4 regions of the Pseudarthrobacter xylosi genome follow, and region 1 is predicted to be linked to each of the others. Evidence: riboswitches for the same ligand, from Rfam matches in the RefSeq annotation. Region 1 holds a riboswitch; each other region holds the start of a gene.
What was found. Region 1 has a riboswitch for thiamine pyrophosphate ahead of thiC (phosphomethylpyrimidine synthase ThiC). Riboswitches for the same ligand answer to the same signal wherever they lie in the genome.

Region 1 (3,362 bases):
AAGCGCTTAAGGCGAATCTTTACGGCCACTTTTGTGGTCACTCCTGTTTCAGAAAAGGGGTAAACCGACGTTCTGCACCCGTGGGGCGGGCCATACTTGCGGGTTCAAAGGACAGGATCCAGACGCGGAGAGAGGGGCCACGCAGATCGAGTACCTATTTATTGTGCCAGATCAGCGTCCGGATTTCGACTTGACACGTACGGATGGAGCAGCCGGCCGGCCACGGCAGGCCTAGGACGACCAGACGTAGACCCCGGTACGCGCGGCGTCATCGATCGAGTTGGCCAACTCGGCGAACTTCTGGACATACGCCCGGGCTTCGACCACGCCGAAGGGCATGTCATCCTGGGCGGCCCACTTTTCAGCGACTTCATCCAGGACATTGCCCTCCCCCTCAGTCTCATAACTGAGCAGGTCCGCCAGGGCACGCACCATGGCCGGCGGAACCCCAAGGAGCGAATCGCTGGCCACGTCAACCATGGCCAGTTCGTAGTCAGCGCCACCGGCGTGCACCGCAGCACCGGCAAGATCACCCAGCTGTTCGATTTCGAAATCGCTGATTCCGGGAATCCGCAGGGCCTGGCCCGCCGGGGTGCCACCCGCATCCAGGACGACCGCCCGCTTCAGCGCGGCATCGTGAGTGGAAACAAAAATTTCAGTGAAGCCCATGGGAACAGCCCTCATTCCGTCGACGGTGCGGCCCAGAAGGACTGCATCAGATGCCGCCCCGGCCGTTCAGAATCAGCCTAGTACAAGGCGCCCCGCACATTGGGCATCCGTGCTCAGCGGACGGCGACACGGATCCTGTTGCGCCACGGATCCTCGAACCGAAGCTCGGCGCCCGTGTGGTGCGAGGCCACGCCGGCGACCTTCAGACGGTCGGCGAGCGCACCGACGTCGTCCGCGGAAGTGACCTCGATGAGCACTTCACCCAAGCCCAGGGTGTCCTTGCGGGGACCGGCGCCGCGGCTGTTCCATACGTTCATGGCCATGTGGTGGTGATACCGGCCGGCGGAGACAAACAGCGCCTGCCCGTGCCAGCCTGCCGTCTTTTCGAAGCCCAGCGTGCCCACGTAGAAATGGTGCGCCGACTGGACGTCACCCACCTGGAGATGGACGTGGCCCACCCCGGCTTCGGTGGCCTGCTGGCCGGCCACGGACTCCTGGGTCAGGTGCTGCTCAAGGTAGCGCTGCGGCGGCAGTGCCAGGCTGTCCATCACCACATCCTTCCCATTCCAGGACCAGTTTTCACGGGGCCTGTCCCAGTACAGTTCAATGCCGTTGCCCTCGGGGTCATTGAAGTAGAAGGCCTCGCTCACGAGGTGGTCGGCGCTGCCCGTGAAGGACCGGGGTTCGTACTGGGCTGTGGTGGCTACCGTGGCAGCCAGTGACGCCTGGTCATCAAAGAGCAGTGCCGTGTGGAACAGCCCGGCCTCTCCCCTGCCTGGCAGGTTCAGGGACGGGGCGGCCGCGAGATGGACCAGCGGACGTTGCAGGCGGCCAAGGTAGACGCCGCCATCCTCTTCGGCCACAACCTCAAGGCCGAGTGCGCGCTGGTAGTAATCGGTCATCAGCTTCATGTCGCCCACCTTGAGCATCACGGTGCCCATGGAGAGGTCGGCAGGAAGGAGATCCCGGCTGGTGGCTTCTGCAGTCATTGAACGCTCCCGGTCCATTGGCCTTCAGTCGAAGGCGGCTATACCACCAATTTACTTGAAGCTTCAATTTAATTCAAGTGCTTGAACGGATAGGTTGCGACCCCGTTTCGTGATTGCTGTCACCGGGCCGCCCGCGGCCTGTGGTAGCTTCGACTTGACCACACGGGAGCCCTTGCAGGGGCTGAGATCGGGCTGACGCAGCCTGCGACCGTTGAACCTGTCCGGGTAATGCCGGCGAAGGAAGTGAGTATTCATTGAATACACAAGAATCACAGCTGATCCCTGCCCAAAGTGGGGCCGACCAGGATCAACCGCTCCAGCCAGAAACCCAGTCACTGAAGTCCCACTCGCTGGCGTATATCACCGATGAAGCAACGGGCATCCAGGTTCCAGTGACCGAGATCGCACTGGAGCCGTCGCCGAACGGTGAGGCGAACGGGCCTTTCCAGACCTACCGCACGGCGGGTCCGGGCAGCGATCCGGTGGTGGGCCTCAACCCGTTCCGCTCGGAGTGGATCGCCGCCCGCGCCGACACCCAGCCCTACAGCGGACGGGAACGGAACCTGCTCGACGACGGCAAGTCTGCCGTGCGCCGCGGCGCGGCCTCTGCGGAGTGGAAAGGGGCACAGCCAGTGCCCCGCCGCGCCGTCGACGGCCACACCGTCACCCAGATGCACTACGCGCGGCAGGGTCACATCACCACCGAGATGCAATTCGTTGCCCTCCGCGAGAACTGCGACGTGGAACTGGTCCGCAGCGAAGTCGCTGCCGGTCGCGCCATCATCCCCAACAACATCAACCACCCGGAATCCGAACCGATGATTATCGGCAAGGCCTTCCTGGTCAAGATCAACGCGAACATCGGCAACTCCGCCGTGACCAGCTCCATCGCCGAGGAAGTGGACAAACTCCAGTGGGCCACCCAGTGGGGCGCCGACACGGTGATGGACCTGTCCACCGGCGACGACATCCACACCACGCGGGAATGGCTCATCCGCAACTCCCCTGTGCCCATCGGCACGGTGCCCATCTACCAGGCCTTGGAGAAGGTCAACGGCGAGGCCAACGCACTGACGTGGGAAATCTTCCGGGACACCGTCATTGAGCAGTGCGAGCAGGGTGTGGACTACATGACCATCCACGCCGGTGTGCTGCTGCGTTATGTGCCGCTGACGGCCAACCGCGTCACCGGCATCGTCTCCAGGGGCGGTGCGATCATGGCGGGCTGGTGTCTGGCCCACCACCAGGAGAACTTCCTCTACACGCACTTCGACGAGCTGTGCGAGATCTTCGCCAAATACGACGTCGCGTTCTCTTTGGGCGACGGACTGCGCCCGGGAGCGACGGCTGACGCCAACGACGCCGCCCAGTTCGCGGAGCTGGACACCCTGGCGGAGCTGACGCAGCGGGCGTGGGACTTCGATGTGCAGGTCATGGTGGAGGGTCCCGGGCACGTCCCGTTCCATTTGGTGCGGGAAAACGTGGAACGCCAGCAGGAACTCTGCAAGGGCGCACCGTTCTACACACTGGGGCCGCTGGTCACGGACATTGCCCCGGGCTATGACCACATCACGTCCGCCATCGGCGCCACCGAAATCGCCCGCTACGGCACAGCCATGCTTTGTTACGTCACGCCCAAGGAGCACCTTGGCCTGCCGAACAAGGACGACGTGAAGACCGGGGTGATCACGTACAAGATCGCCG
Region 2 (3,362 bases), on a different contig from region 1:
TTCTCTCGACGTTTATTACTAAATTTGCGTGCTGAACCCGATTCCATATTTGGCTGGGTTCTCGCTGTGCCTCAACGCCGTGGGGTCGTAACCCAAGTGTTGGCGTAAGCACCGAAGATCTAGAATACGCTAATTTTGCCTTCGGCCGCAAATGAGGCTGGTTACGGTCGGTTGTCTGTGATAGGACCCACAAGCAGGTACTGCACTGACAATCCAAAACCGTGCCTGACTATCGTACAGGCCACGCGGGCCCCAGACTGTCAGGAATGAATTCGCGGCGCGTCGAAAAATTCCACCTCGAACCGGCACGACTGCCTGAATGACACGAGCATCGCTGCACGTTCATCGTCGGAGGCACTTCGGCCGGCGTCGTCGGCCAAGGTGATCGCCTCGCGGGTGGCATGTGCGAAGTCCTCGTCAGCATAGGCACGTAGCCAGTCAGCATAGGGATGCGCCGCTGGTGCACCGGCCGCCAGGAACTCCTTGTGGAGGGACTGTCCCACCTCGGCGTACAGCCAGAAGCACGGCAGCACCGCAGCCACGAGGACCGCGTAGCTGCCGGAGGTTGAGGCAGCCAGCAGGTGGTCCACATAGGACTTGGTGACAGGTCCAAGGACGGAGTCCACTGTCCTGGTGCTCAGCCATGTGCGGTGCAGTTCGGATTCGACTTCAAGGCATTGCCGGGCAGATTTTGCCCAGAACACCTGGGCGGCTTCCGTGGGCGCCAGCGCACTGGCCCGGGCAAGGACCCGCGAATAACCGTTGAGGTAGATGGCGTCCTGGGCGAGGTAATAGGCGAACTGTTCCTCAGCCAGCGTGCCGGCCGCCAGGTCGCGGATGAAATCCAGCCCGTAGATAGCCTCAAGTTCCGGCTCCGCCGCCCGCCGCAGCGTCTGTGCGAATTCGCCGGCTGCCGGAACCTGTTGCATGTGGTGGAAGTGGTTGATGGGGCCGTTGCCCGTGCCCACCTCGAGTTGGTCAGCCCCCTGCAGCGCCCCGACCAGCCAAGGCTTCACTTGCCGGAGTGTGGCTTCCCAGTCTCCCAGTCTGGCCTGGACTGTGGCCATGGCCGACGACAGCGAGCAGCCGGTGCCGTGGCTGTTGCGCGTGGGGATCCTGTCCCCGCTCACTTCCACTACCTCGTGGCCGAGCAGCCCGACGGCGTTGACCAAGGCATCCGGGCAGGCACCGCCGTCGAGATGGCCGCCCTTGACCAGGACAGTGGCACCGGTCGCGGCGGACAACCGCTGCCCCTGTCCGAGCGCAACAGGCCAGTCCCGTGCCTGCGGCTCCCCCACCAGGATGGCCAATTCGGCCAGGTTGGGGGTGATCAGGTCCGCGAGCGGGAGCAGCTCCCGCAGGGCTGCCTCGGCAGACTCCTGCAGCAGCCGGTCTCCGCTGGTGGCCACCATCACCGGATCAAGAACGACGACGGCGGGACGCACCCTTTCCAGCCAGTCACGGACCACGCCAATCACGGCGGCGTCGCCCAGCATGCCGATCTTGACCGCGTCGATGGTGATGTCGTCGCTGATGGCGCCTAGCTGCTGGCCCAGGAAGGATGCCGGGGGGACGTGAACCGCCCGGACCCCCTGCGTGTTTTGGACTGTCAGGGCGGTGATGGCCGCCATGCCATAGCCGCCAAGGGCGGCAATGCTCTTCAGATCAGCCTGGATCCCCGCGCCACCTGACGGGTCTGATCCGGCAATGGACAGCACCCGCGGGACGACACGGAGCACGGGGACGTTGGCAGACAGGCCTGGCGCCGGCTGGACCTCAACCTGGTTGGCTGAGAATTTCGACAGAGCGGCCGCGGGTGGTGCAGGAGGAAGGACAGAAGTTGAAGCCAAAAGAGACATCCCTTCGCCGGTGCTAACCGGACAGGTTCAACGGGTGTGGATCTCAGCCGGCACTCTGCGCGGCACCCCGTGTCGGTCACCAGCCTAGCGTTCCTCAGGACTTAACGCCGGACGCCCGGACGCAGCCCGTAATTCACGGGTGCGTCCGGGCGCCGTTGTGGTGGCTTGCCCTGCTGTTTGTCAGAGCTCCGAGGCCGGAACCCCTACACCCAGGATGATGGGCGCGTTCGTGGCCGCTGGTTTGTCGGCCACAGCAGCCTTGACGGGCTCCGGGGCCTTGGCGGCATGGGTGCGTCCGGCGGCAGCCGCCGGACCGGCTTCGTGATGCTCCACGGACGTCGCGTTGGCTGCACCCTGGGCACGGCTGGCACTCCGGTTCCGCCGGGGACGGCGGGCGCGGGGCTCCTCGGTGTGGTCCGAGTAATCCTTCTCCGCAACGGCTGGCTGCTGCTGACGGACTGGTTCGGCCGGCTGGCTTTCAGTTGACAGGGCCGCCGATGGCGTGCTTTCCGCTACGGGGGCCGGCTCGCCAAGGTGGGCGAAGGCCTCCGCGAGGCGGTCAAGCGTCAAAGCAGGTGCGTGCGGCTGGTCCTCGTGATGCGCCACGAACGGCAGTACCACCTGCTCGCCGCCGAACGTCAGCACAGCGGCCGGGCGGCCGTTGGAGTCCGTCTCGGGCCGCTCAGCCGGCACCGGCGCAGCGGGAGTCTGTCCCGCTGCTGCTGATGCGTGAGCAACTTCGTCGTCGTGCAGGTGCGCAGCATGGGCTGCGGCCGCAATGTTCGCAAGCGCGGCCCGCGTGGCCTCAGCCTTCGCATGGCGCTCGGCATCATTGGGTTCCGGGTGGACCGTGTGGATCTGCACCGGAGCTGCCGGCGCCGTTTCCAGCGGCTGGCCGCCACGTCCGCGGCGGCGCTTCCGGTCATTGCGGCCACCCGGCTGGCTGTCCGGGCGCTGGCTGTCCGTGCGCATGCCGTCGGTGCGCTGATCGTTGATGCGGGGTTCCTGCCGGCTGTCCACCCGCTGCACGTGGTGCTCAGCGGCTACGATGTTGGCGCGGCGGTGTTCCACGGGGTCGTCGTGGGTGACGATTCCGCGGCCTGCACAGGTTTCACACTGCTCCCCGAAGACTTCCAGGAGACCGGTGCCCATACGCTTTCGCGTCATCTGCACGAGTCCCAGCGAGGTCACTTCGGCAACCTGGTGCTTCGTCCGGTCGCGGCCCAAGCATTCCACCATACGGCGGAGAACCAGGTCGCGGTTGGATTCGAGGACCATATCGATGAAGTCGATGACGATGATGCCGCCGATGTCGCGGAGCCGGAGCTGCCGGACAACCTCTTCAGCTGCCTCAAGGTTGTTCTTCGTGACGGTTTCTTCGAGGTTGCCGCCGCTGCCGGTGAACTTGCCGGTGTTGACGTCCACCACGGTCATGGCTTCGGTGCGGTCGATGACCAGCGAGCCGCCCGAGGGCAGGAAGACCTTGCGTTCCAGGGCTTTGTG
Region 3 (3,362 bases), on a different contig from region 1:
ATCCGGCCATGATCTCCGGCAGGGACGGCAGGGCTTCCCGCGCCCAGTCCGGTACAGGGTTGCCGTTGCTCAGGGCTTCGCAGATCACCAGCACGAAGCGGTCGATAAGGCGCCGGAGCGGTGCCGTGGTGTGGGCGTAGGCGGCGCCGATGGCGGACTGGACGGCGGCGTCCGGGACGGTGCCGTCAAACGCCGTGTAGCTGGCGCCGCGGAACAGCATGCCGGCCGAGTGCAGGATGGCCAGTTGCCGGGGCTCTGTCGGATCAAGGCTGCGGAGGTATTCGCCGTAACTGATTTTGCCGTCCCACGGCTTGCCCAAGGCCTCGGTCTGGAGGCGGAAGTGGCGCAGGGAGCGCTCGTCCGGCGCCGGCATGGTGCGCAGGATGCCCACTTTTCCTGCCAACATCAGGTTCGCCGCCGCCATTCCGGTCATCAGGGAAATCTGGGCGTTCCAGTCCTCCACCGGAAGCTGCGGTGCCGCGGCAATCCGGTAGCCGCCGTCGGGCAGTTGCACGATTTCCTGCTCGGGCATGTTCAGGCTGGCGCCGCCACGCTGCCGCTCCAGCTCAACACGCTTGAGCCCCACTTCCTTCAGGAGCTGGAGCACGGGACCGGCTGTCCCGGCGTCGAGTTCGGCCTGGACTCCCTTGTAGCTCAGCTTGGCCCGGCTGCGGATGGTGGACCGCCGCACGCTCACAGTGGCGACCTGTGCGGCGTCGTCCAGCCCGAACTCCCAGACATAGGCGGAACAGAGCTGACCGGCCAGGAGGCTGCCGGCCCCTTCGCTGATGACCTCCGGATGCAGCGGAATACGGCCGTCAGGGACGTAGAACGTCTGGCCGCGGCGGCGGGTCTCTGCGTCCAGTCTGCCGCCAGGGCGGACAAAGGACGGCACGTCAGCGATGGCGTAAAGCACCCGGTAGCCAGTGTCTGCGCGCTCGATGAACAGCGCCTGGTCCAGGTCAGTGGAGGACGCCGGATCGATGGTGAGGAAGTCCACGTCCGTCAGGTCAGCGCCCGGCAACTCGTGTGCGGCCACGGCCGCTTCCGCGTCCCGGACCGCCTCCGCGGGGTTAGGGCCCCGGCAGTTCAAGCTCGGTCCGCAGGGCGCTCAGTGCCGCCGCGAGGTCGTTGGTCTGCTCGTGGACATTTGGGGCCAACCGATGATGTGACACGAAAATTAGGTTAGCCCGATTTCCATGGATCGTGCACGCCCACCGTCCGCCACGCGGGGGATTGTCAGGATGCGCCCGCGTCCAGGGCGGCCACGAATGCCGCCGCGGCCGCTGCGGGATCGGAGGCCTCGGTGATGGCACGCACCACAACAATCCTGCCGGCACCGGCCTCCACCACCTGCTCCACGTTGCCAAGATCGATGCCGCCGATGGCAAACCAGGGCAGCGTGGCCTGGATGCCACCGGCAGCGCGGACTGCTTCGGCCGCATACCGCACCAGGTCAAGGCCGACGGCGGCCCGACCGGGTTTGGTGGGAGTAGCCCAGACCGGTCCGACGCAGAAGTAGTCCAGGCCGCGTTCGGACGTCAGCCCGCCGGACAGCCGGATGGCGCCTTCGATCTGCTCGGCGGTGTGCGTGGAAAGACCGACCGCAACGCGCCCGCCCAGCAGCGTACGGGCGGAAGCAACCGGCAGGTCCTTCTGCCCGATATGGAAGACGGGGGCGCTGGACAGCAGCGCGATATCGGCGCGGTCGTTGACCGCCCACAGCCTTCCGTGGCGCTCGGCCGCAGCCTGAAGCACGGCCAGCAGCTCCAGTTCCTCCGCCGCCTCGATGGACTTGTCGCGGAGCTGGATGATGTCCACGCCACCGGCAAAAGCCGCGTCCACAAACTCGCCAAAGTCCCCGCGGTCCCGGCGCGCATCAGTGCACAGGTAGAGCCTGGCACTGTGTGGGATGCCTGTGGCCACGCCGCCGGTATGGTCTGTTCCGGCTAGGGATTCGGGAGCGGAGGAGGTGGCGGAGGGCGTGCCTGCAGCGGCGAAGGATTGCGCGTTCATGGAAACCAGCCTAATTCCCCTAAACTGGGCGGGTACTGCGGGAGCCCGTTACAGCCGTCACAAAGCGGCCGGGCTGAGAGGGCGTCAGAGCCGACCGCTTGACCTGATCCGGCTAGTACCGGCGTAGGGAAGGAACCAGATGCCCCCCGCAATAAGCAGCCCACCTGTGACTGCATCAACCAGCGTCCCGGCCAGCACGGCCGCCGTGCTGCATGCCGACGTGGCAGTCATCGGCGGTGGAGTGATCGGCCACGCCATCGCCTGGGAGGCCCGGCGATCCGGCCGTTCCGTTGTGCTGATCGATGACGCGCCCGGGAGCGGCGCCAGCTGGGCAGCCGCCGGCATGCTTGCCCCTGTGAGCGAACTGCATTACCAGGAGGAAGACCTGCTGGAGCTGATGCTTGCATCCTCCGGCCTGTGGCCCGCCTTCGCGGCAGACCTCGCCCTGGCGGGGGCTGGCGAGACCGGATACCTGACGACGCCGACCCTCGCCATCGGCGCGGACGCTGCGGACCGCCGGGCGCTGATGGACCTCCGGGCTGTGCAGCAGGCCAGCGGCCTGGTGGTGGAACCCCTGACTGTCCGTGAGGCCAGGTCCAGGGAATCCCTGCTCAGCCCGGCCATCTCCTGTGCCCTGGACATCCCCGCCGACCACCAGGTGGATCCACGGAAGCTGGTGGCGTGCCTCCAGGAAGTCCTGGCCCTCCATGAACCGGGGGCTGGAACCGCCGTGGCAGGTGCCCGCAGGGGATTCGCCGTTGACCACCGGGCCACTGCCCTTCTCTGGCAGGACGGCCGCGTCAGCGGCGTGGCGCTCGCCCACGGCGGAACTGTCCGGGCCCGGGAGACCATCGTGGCCAACGGATTGCAGGCGGCCTCGCTGGAAGGCCTGCCGGCAGGACTGCTCCTGCCCCTGCGGCCCGTCTACGGTGACATCCTTCGACTGGCTGTTCCGCAGCACCTGCGCCCGCTCCTCACCTCGACAGTCCGCGGAATGGTCCATGGTGTGCCGGTTTACATCGTTGCCCGACAGGACGGCACCGTGGTGATTGGGGCAACGCAACGGGAGGACGCGCTCGCCGGGACAGGCGATGGTGCCGTCTCAGCCGGTGGCGTCTACCAGTTGCTGCGTGACGCCCAGGTCCTGGTGCCAGCCGTCTCGGAGCTTGAACTCCTGGAATGCACGGCACGGGCAAGACCGGCGACGCCGGACAACGCGCCGCTCCTGGGCCGCGTTCCGGTTTCCGCACCAAGGCCGGGGAACGCGGGGAACCCGGGGAGCACAGGAGACATTGCAGGGCTGATCATTGCCACCGGATTCTTCCGCCACGGTGTGCTGCTTGCTC
Region 4 (3,362 bases), on a different contig from region 1:
CCGGCGAGGGTCAGCGCAAACGTTGACTTGCCGGCGCCGTTGGGCCCCGTGACGGTGAGTGCGTGGCCGGCACGGACCTGCGCCGTGATGCCCTGCTGCACCGGGACAGGGGGGATGGTCCGGAAGCCGCGGCGCCGCGGACGCTCCCGGGAGACGGAAAGGTCCTCGGCGGCCAGCAGCAAGTCACCGGAACCTGCGGACGCGCGGCGGCGGGTTGCCGGAACATACCCCGGCACCCAGACGCCCGCGCCGATCAGCATGTCCCGTGCCTCCGCCAGCACCTGGTCCGGCGGCCCGTCCAGCAGGACAGCCGACGAAGCGGTGGAAGTTCCAGCGGAGCCCGCTGCGGAGCCGGGCTGGAGCACCACGATCCGGTCCACCAGGTCCTTCCAGACCGACACGCGGTGCTCCACCACCACCAGTGTGGCGCCGGTTTTGTCCAGGCAGCGGCCCACGGCATCGCGGACTTCCAGCACGCCGGCGGGATCCAGGTTCGCCGTGGGCTCGTCCAGCAGGATCAGCCCGGGCCGCATCGCGAGGATCCCGGCCAGCGCCAGGCGCTGCTTCTGTCCGCCGGACAGGGCCGACGTCGGGTGGTCCAGCGAGAGCCCGGCGGCACCGGTCCCGCCGTCGGCGCCCAAACCGGCTCCACCGTCGGCTTTGAAATCGGCTCCGCCACCGGCATTAAAACCAGCTCCGCCACCGGCGTTCAAACCTGCCCCGGCACTTCGCAGCCCGACGTCGTCGAGCGCTTCATGGACGCGCCGCCAGATCTCATCCCGAGGCACGGCTAGATTCTCGGCGCCGAAGGCGACGTCGTCACCCAGGCGCGACAGAACCACCTGCGTTTCCGGATCCTGCTGCATGAGCCCCGAGCGGCCGCGCTGCCCTCGGGGCACCACCCCGTCGATCAGCAGCGAACCGGTTTCGTCGGCGTCGTCCCCTTCATCCCCCAGCACCCCGGCGAGCGCGTGCAGCAGCGTTGACTTGCCCGCGCCTGACGGGCCCAGCAACAGCACCCGCTCGCCGGGAGCGATGTCGAGGTCGAGCCTGTGGACGGCGGGGGTGGACCGTCCGGCATGCCGCCAGCCCCAGCCACGGGCGGACACCGCGGCGGGGCGCACTCCGGAAGTGCCGGCGTCGGAAGCGGTCATCAGTTGAAGACTGGCTCCGACGCTGCCTTCCGGGACGCGAACGAGCTCAGCACACCGGTCTTGGCCAGGCCGCGGGTGGCGATCCAGGACAAGCCGCCAGCGATCACTGCGCCGGAGAGGGTGCAGAACACGATGTACGCGAGCTTGTCGGCGGGCTCGTAGGCGATGTTCCAGCCCCACGGCAGGAACGAATCATTGAGGCCGCAGAACAGGCCCGCCCCGGCACCGGCCAGCAGCGCGGCGATGAGGTTGTACTTCTGGTGGAGGAAGGATTTGAACCGGAAGTTGCCGTACACCAGCAGGAAGAACACCAGTTCGGCGCCCAGGCCCTGCAGGATTCCGGAGATCAGCACCGTGGCGCCGTACTGCGAACCCATGATGAGTTCGCCTGTGGCGGCCACCGCTTCGCAGAAGAGCGCCGCACCGGGTTTGCGGATGATGAGCATGCCCAGCACCGCCGGGATCATCCAGCCGCCGGCGAGCAGGCCTGTCAGTGGGGGGTAAACGGCGTTCATGGGGGCGGAAACTATGCCGGCGCCCTGGGACCAGGCCCAGAAGATCACGCCGCCGGTGATGGCAATGAGCGCCGCCACCACGATGTCCACAACACGCCAGGTATTGCCGGTCTTTTTGATTGCTGCAGTTGTCATTCGGTCCTCCTGAGGAACAGGAGGGGAAAGTGCCCCGGCGTGCGGCGCTGCCGCCGTTTGCCGGACACTTCGAGAACTCGACTCCCTTGCGCCGGTACTAACCGGATCAGGTTCGAGGGTCTGCGGCTGTCCGCACTCTCAGCGCCCACCTGCGGTTCCCTGGCAAAGCCAGTGACGTCCGACGGCGGCGCTCCCCTGTCGTAATAAATCTGCCCTGATGGGCGTGGTCAAGTTTACACCGCGGGAGGGGTAGATTGTGGGCCATGACTGCCAATAACCCGACTGTGACTGCGTTCAATCCCGATGCGACGGTGCCTCAGCCGGCGGGGCTCCTGGAGGCCCTGATTTCCCGCATCGAGGGCGAGATCCGCGAGCTGCAGTTTCCCCATTTCACCCGGGATGATTCCCTCAACCTGGGGCTGCTGCTGGTGGAGCTCGGCAAATCGCGCCGGCTGCCCATCGCGATCGACATCACCAAGGGCGAGCAGGTCCTTTTCCATGTGGCCCTGGACGGCGCCACCACCGACAACGAGCACTGGATCCGGGCCAAGCAGCGCACCGCCGCCAGGTACGAGATCCCGTCGCTGCTGGTGGGCCTCCGCGGCAGGCTGCACGGCGGCCGGATCGAGGACCACGGCTGGTACGACGAAACCGTCTACGCGGCCCACGGCGGCTGCTTCCCGGTCTACGTCGCCGGCGTGGGCGCCGTGGCCACGGTGACGGTCTCGGGCCTGCCCCAGATGCAGGACCACGATCTTGTGGTGGAAGCCCTGCGGGAGATTCTGGAGTCCATGCAGCCGGGTTAGGCTAAAGACAGTCCCGGATCCGCTCACAAGGAGTTCTACGAATGAACCTGTTCATCAAGCTGCTCGGCACGGCTATCAGCCTCGGCGCCGGATTCGTCGGCACCAAGGTGGTCAATACCGTGTGGGAAAAGTCCACCGGCCGGAAGCCCCCCACCGGCAAGGACGAAGACACTCCCACCACCCTGCGCTCGGCGCTGACGTTCGCGCTCATTTCCGCCTCGGTCAGCACCATCATCCAGGTGCTTGCCAACCGCGGCACGCAGCGGGCCATCACCCGCTTTGCCAAGTCCCAGGACATCGTCTAACCCTGGCAACGCCTAACTCTGGCGCGCAGGCCGGCGGCTGACGCTCAGTCCCGCCGGCCGCCGTCGGACGCTTCATCCTTGGATGACTCATCCCGTGCCGATTGGGCCGCCTTCTGGACCACGGCTTCGAGTTCATCGGAGCTGAGGAGCTCGCGGTGCAGGTGTTTGGTGCGGTAACCGGCGCGGCCCACCATATGGGCCGAAACCGGCACCGTCAGCAGCTGGAAAATCCAGGCCACCAGCAGCACTGGCCACACCCACCAGGTGCGCAGCTGCAGGCCGATGGCCGCCAGGAGCAGGAACAGCCCCAGCACCTGGGGCTTGGTGGCCGCGTGCATGCGGCTCAGCAGGTCCGGGAAACGGAGCAGCCCCACGGCGGCGGCGAGCGACATGAAGGCGCCCAGCACCAGGAACACCGCGGACACGGTATCGATGACGTTATCAACC

Region 2: linked by a shared signal. The riboswitch ahead of thiD (bifunctional hydroxymethylpyrimidine kinase/phosphomethylpyrimidine kinase) and the one ahead of thiC (phosphomethylpyrimidine synthase ThiC) in region 1 are both predicted to bind thiamine pyrophosphate.
Region 3: linked by a shared signal. The riboswitch ahead of thiO (glycine oxidase ThiO) and the one ahead of thiC (phosphomethylpyrimidine synthase ThiC) in region 1 are both predicted to bind thiamine pyrophosphate.
Region 4: linked by a shared signal. The riboswitch ahead of ACZY1F_RS03715 (ECF transporter S component) and the one ahead of thiC (phosphomethylpyrimidine synthase ThiC) in region 1 are both predicted to bind thiamine pyrophosphate.

What each region holds. Positions count from the first base shown of each region.
Region 1 is NZ_JBVAYT010000006.1:27,284-30,645, forward strand. Features, by position in the region: gene rpsP (30S ribosomal protein S16) at 1-29, opposite strand, end outside; gene ACZY1F_RS13895 (hypothetical protein) at 232-669, opposite strand; gene ACZY1F_RS13900 (VOC family protein) at 783-1,658, opposite strand; TPP riboswitch at 1,811-1,918, shown strand; gene thiC (phosphomethylpyrimidine synthase ThiC) at 1,913-3,362, shown strand, end outside.
Region 2 is NZ_JBVAYT010000003.1:475,085-478,446, forward strand. Features, by position in the region: gene thiD (bifunctional hydroxymethylpyrimidine kinase/phosphomethylpyrimidine kinase) at 261-1,859, opposite strand; TPP riboswitch at 1,842-1,939, opposite strand; gene ACZY1F_RS09785 (Rne/Rng family ribonuclease) at 2,040-3,362, opposite strand, start outside.
Region 3 is NZ_JBVAYT010000004.1:292,800-296,161, forward strand. Features, by position in the region: partial or broken gene ACZY1F_RS11440 (RNB domain-containing ribonuclease) at 1-1,175, opposite strand, end outside; gene thiE (thiamine phosphate synthase) at 1,240-2,016, opposite strand; TPP riboswitch at 2,044-2,163, shown strand; gene thiO (glycine oxidase ThiO) at 2,156-3,362, shown strand, end outside.
Region 4 is NZ_JBVAYT010000001.1:786,679-790,040, forward strand. Features, by position in the region: gene ACZY1F_RS03710 (ABC transporter ATP-binding protein) at 1-1,154, opposite strand, end outside; gene ACZY1F_RS03715 (ECF transporter S component) at 1,154-1,804, opposite strand; TPP riboswitch at 1,870-2,011, opposite strand; gene ACZY1F_RS03720 (heme-degrading domain-containing protein) at 2,068-2,610, shown strand; gene ACZY1F_RS03725 (DUF4235 domain-containing protein) at 2,652-2,915, shown strand; gene mnhG (monovalent cation/H(+) antiporter subunit G) at 2,960-3,362, opposite strand, start outside.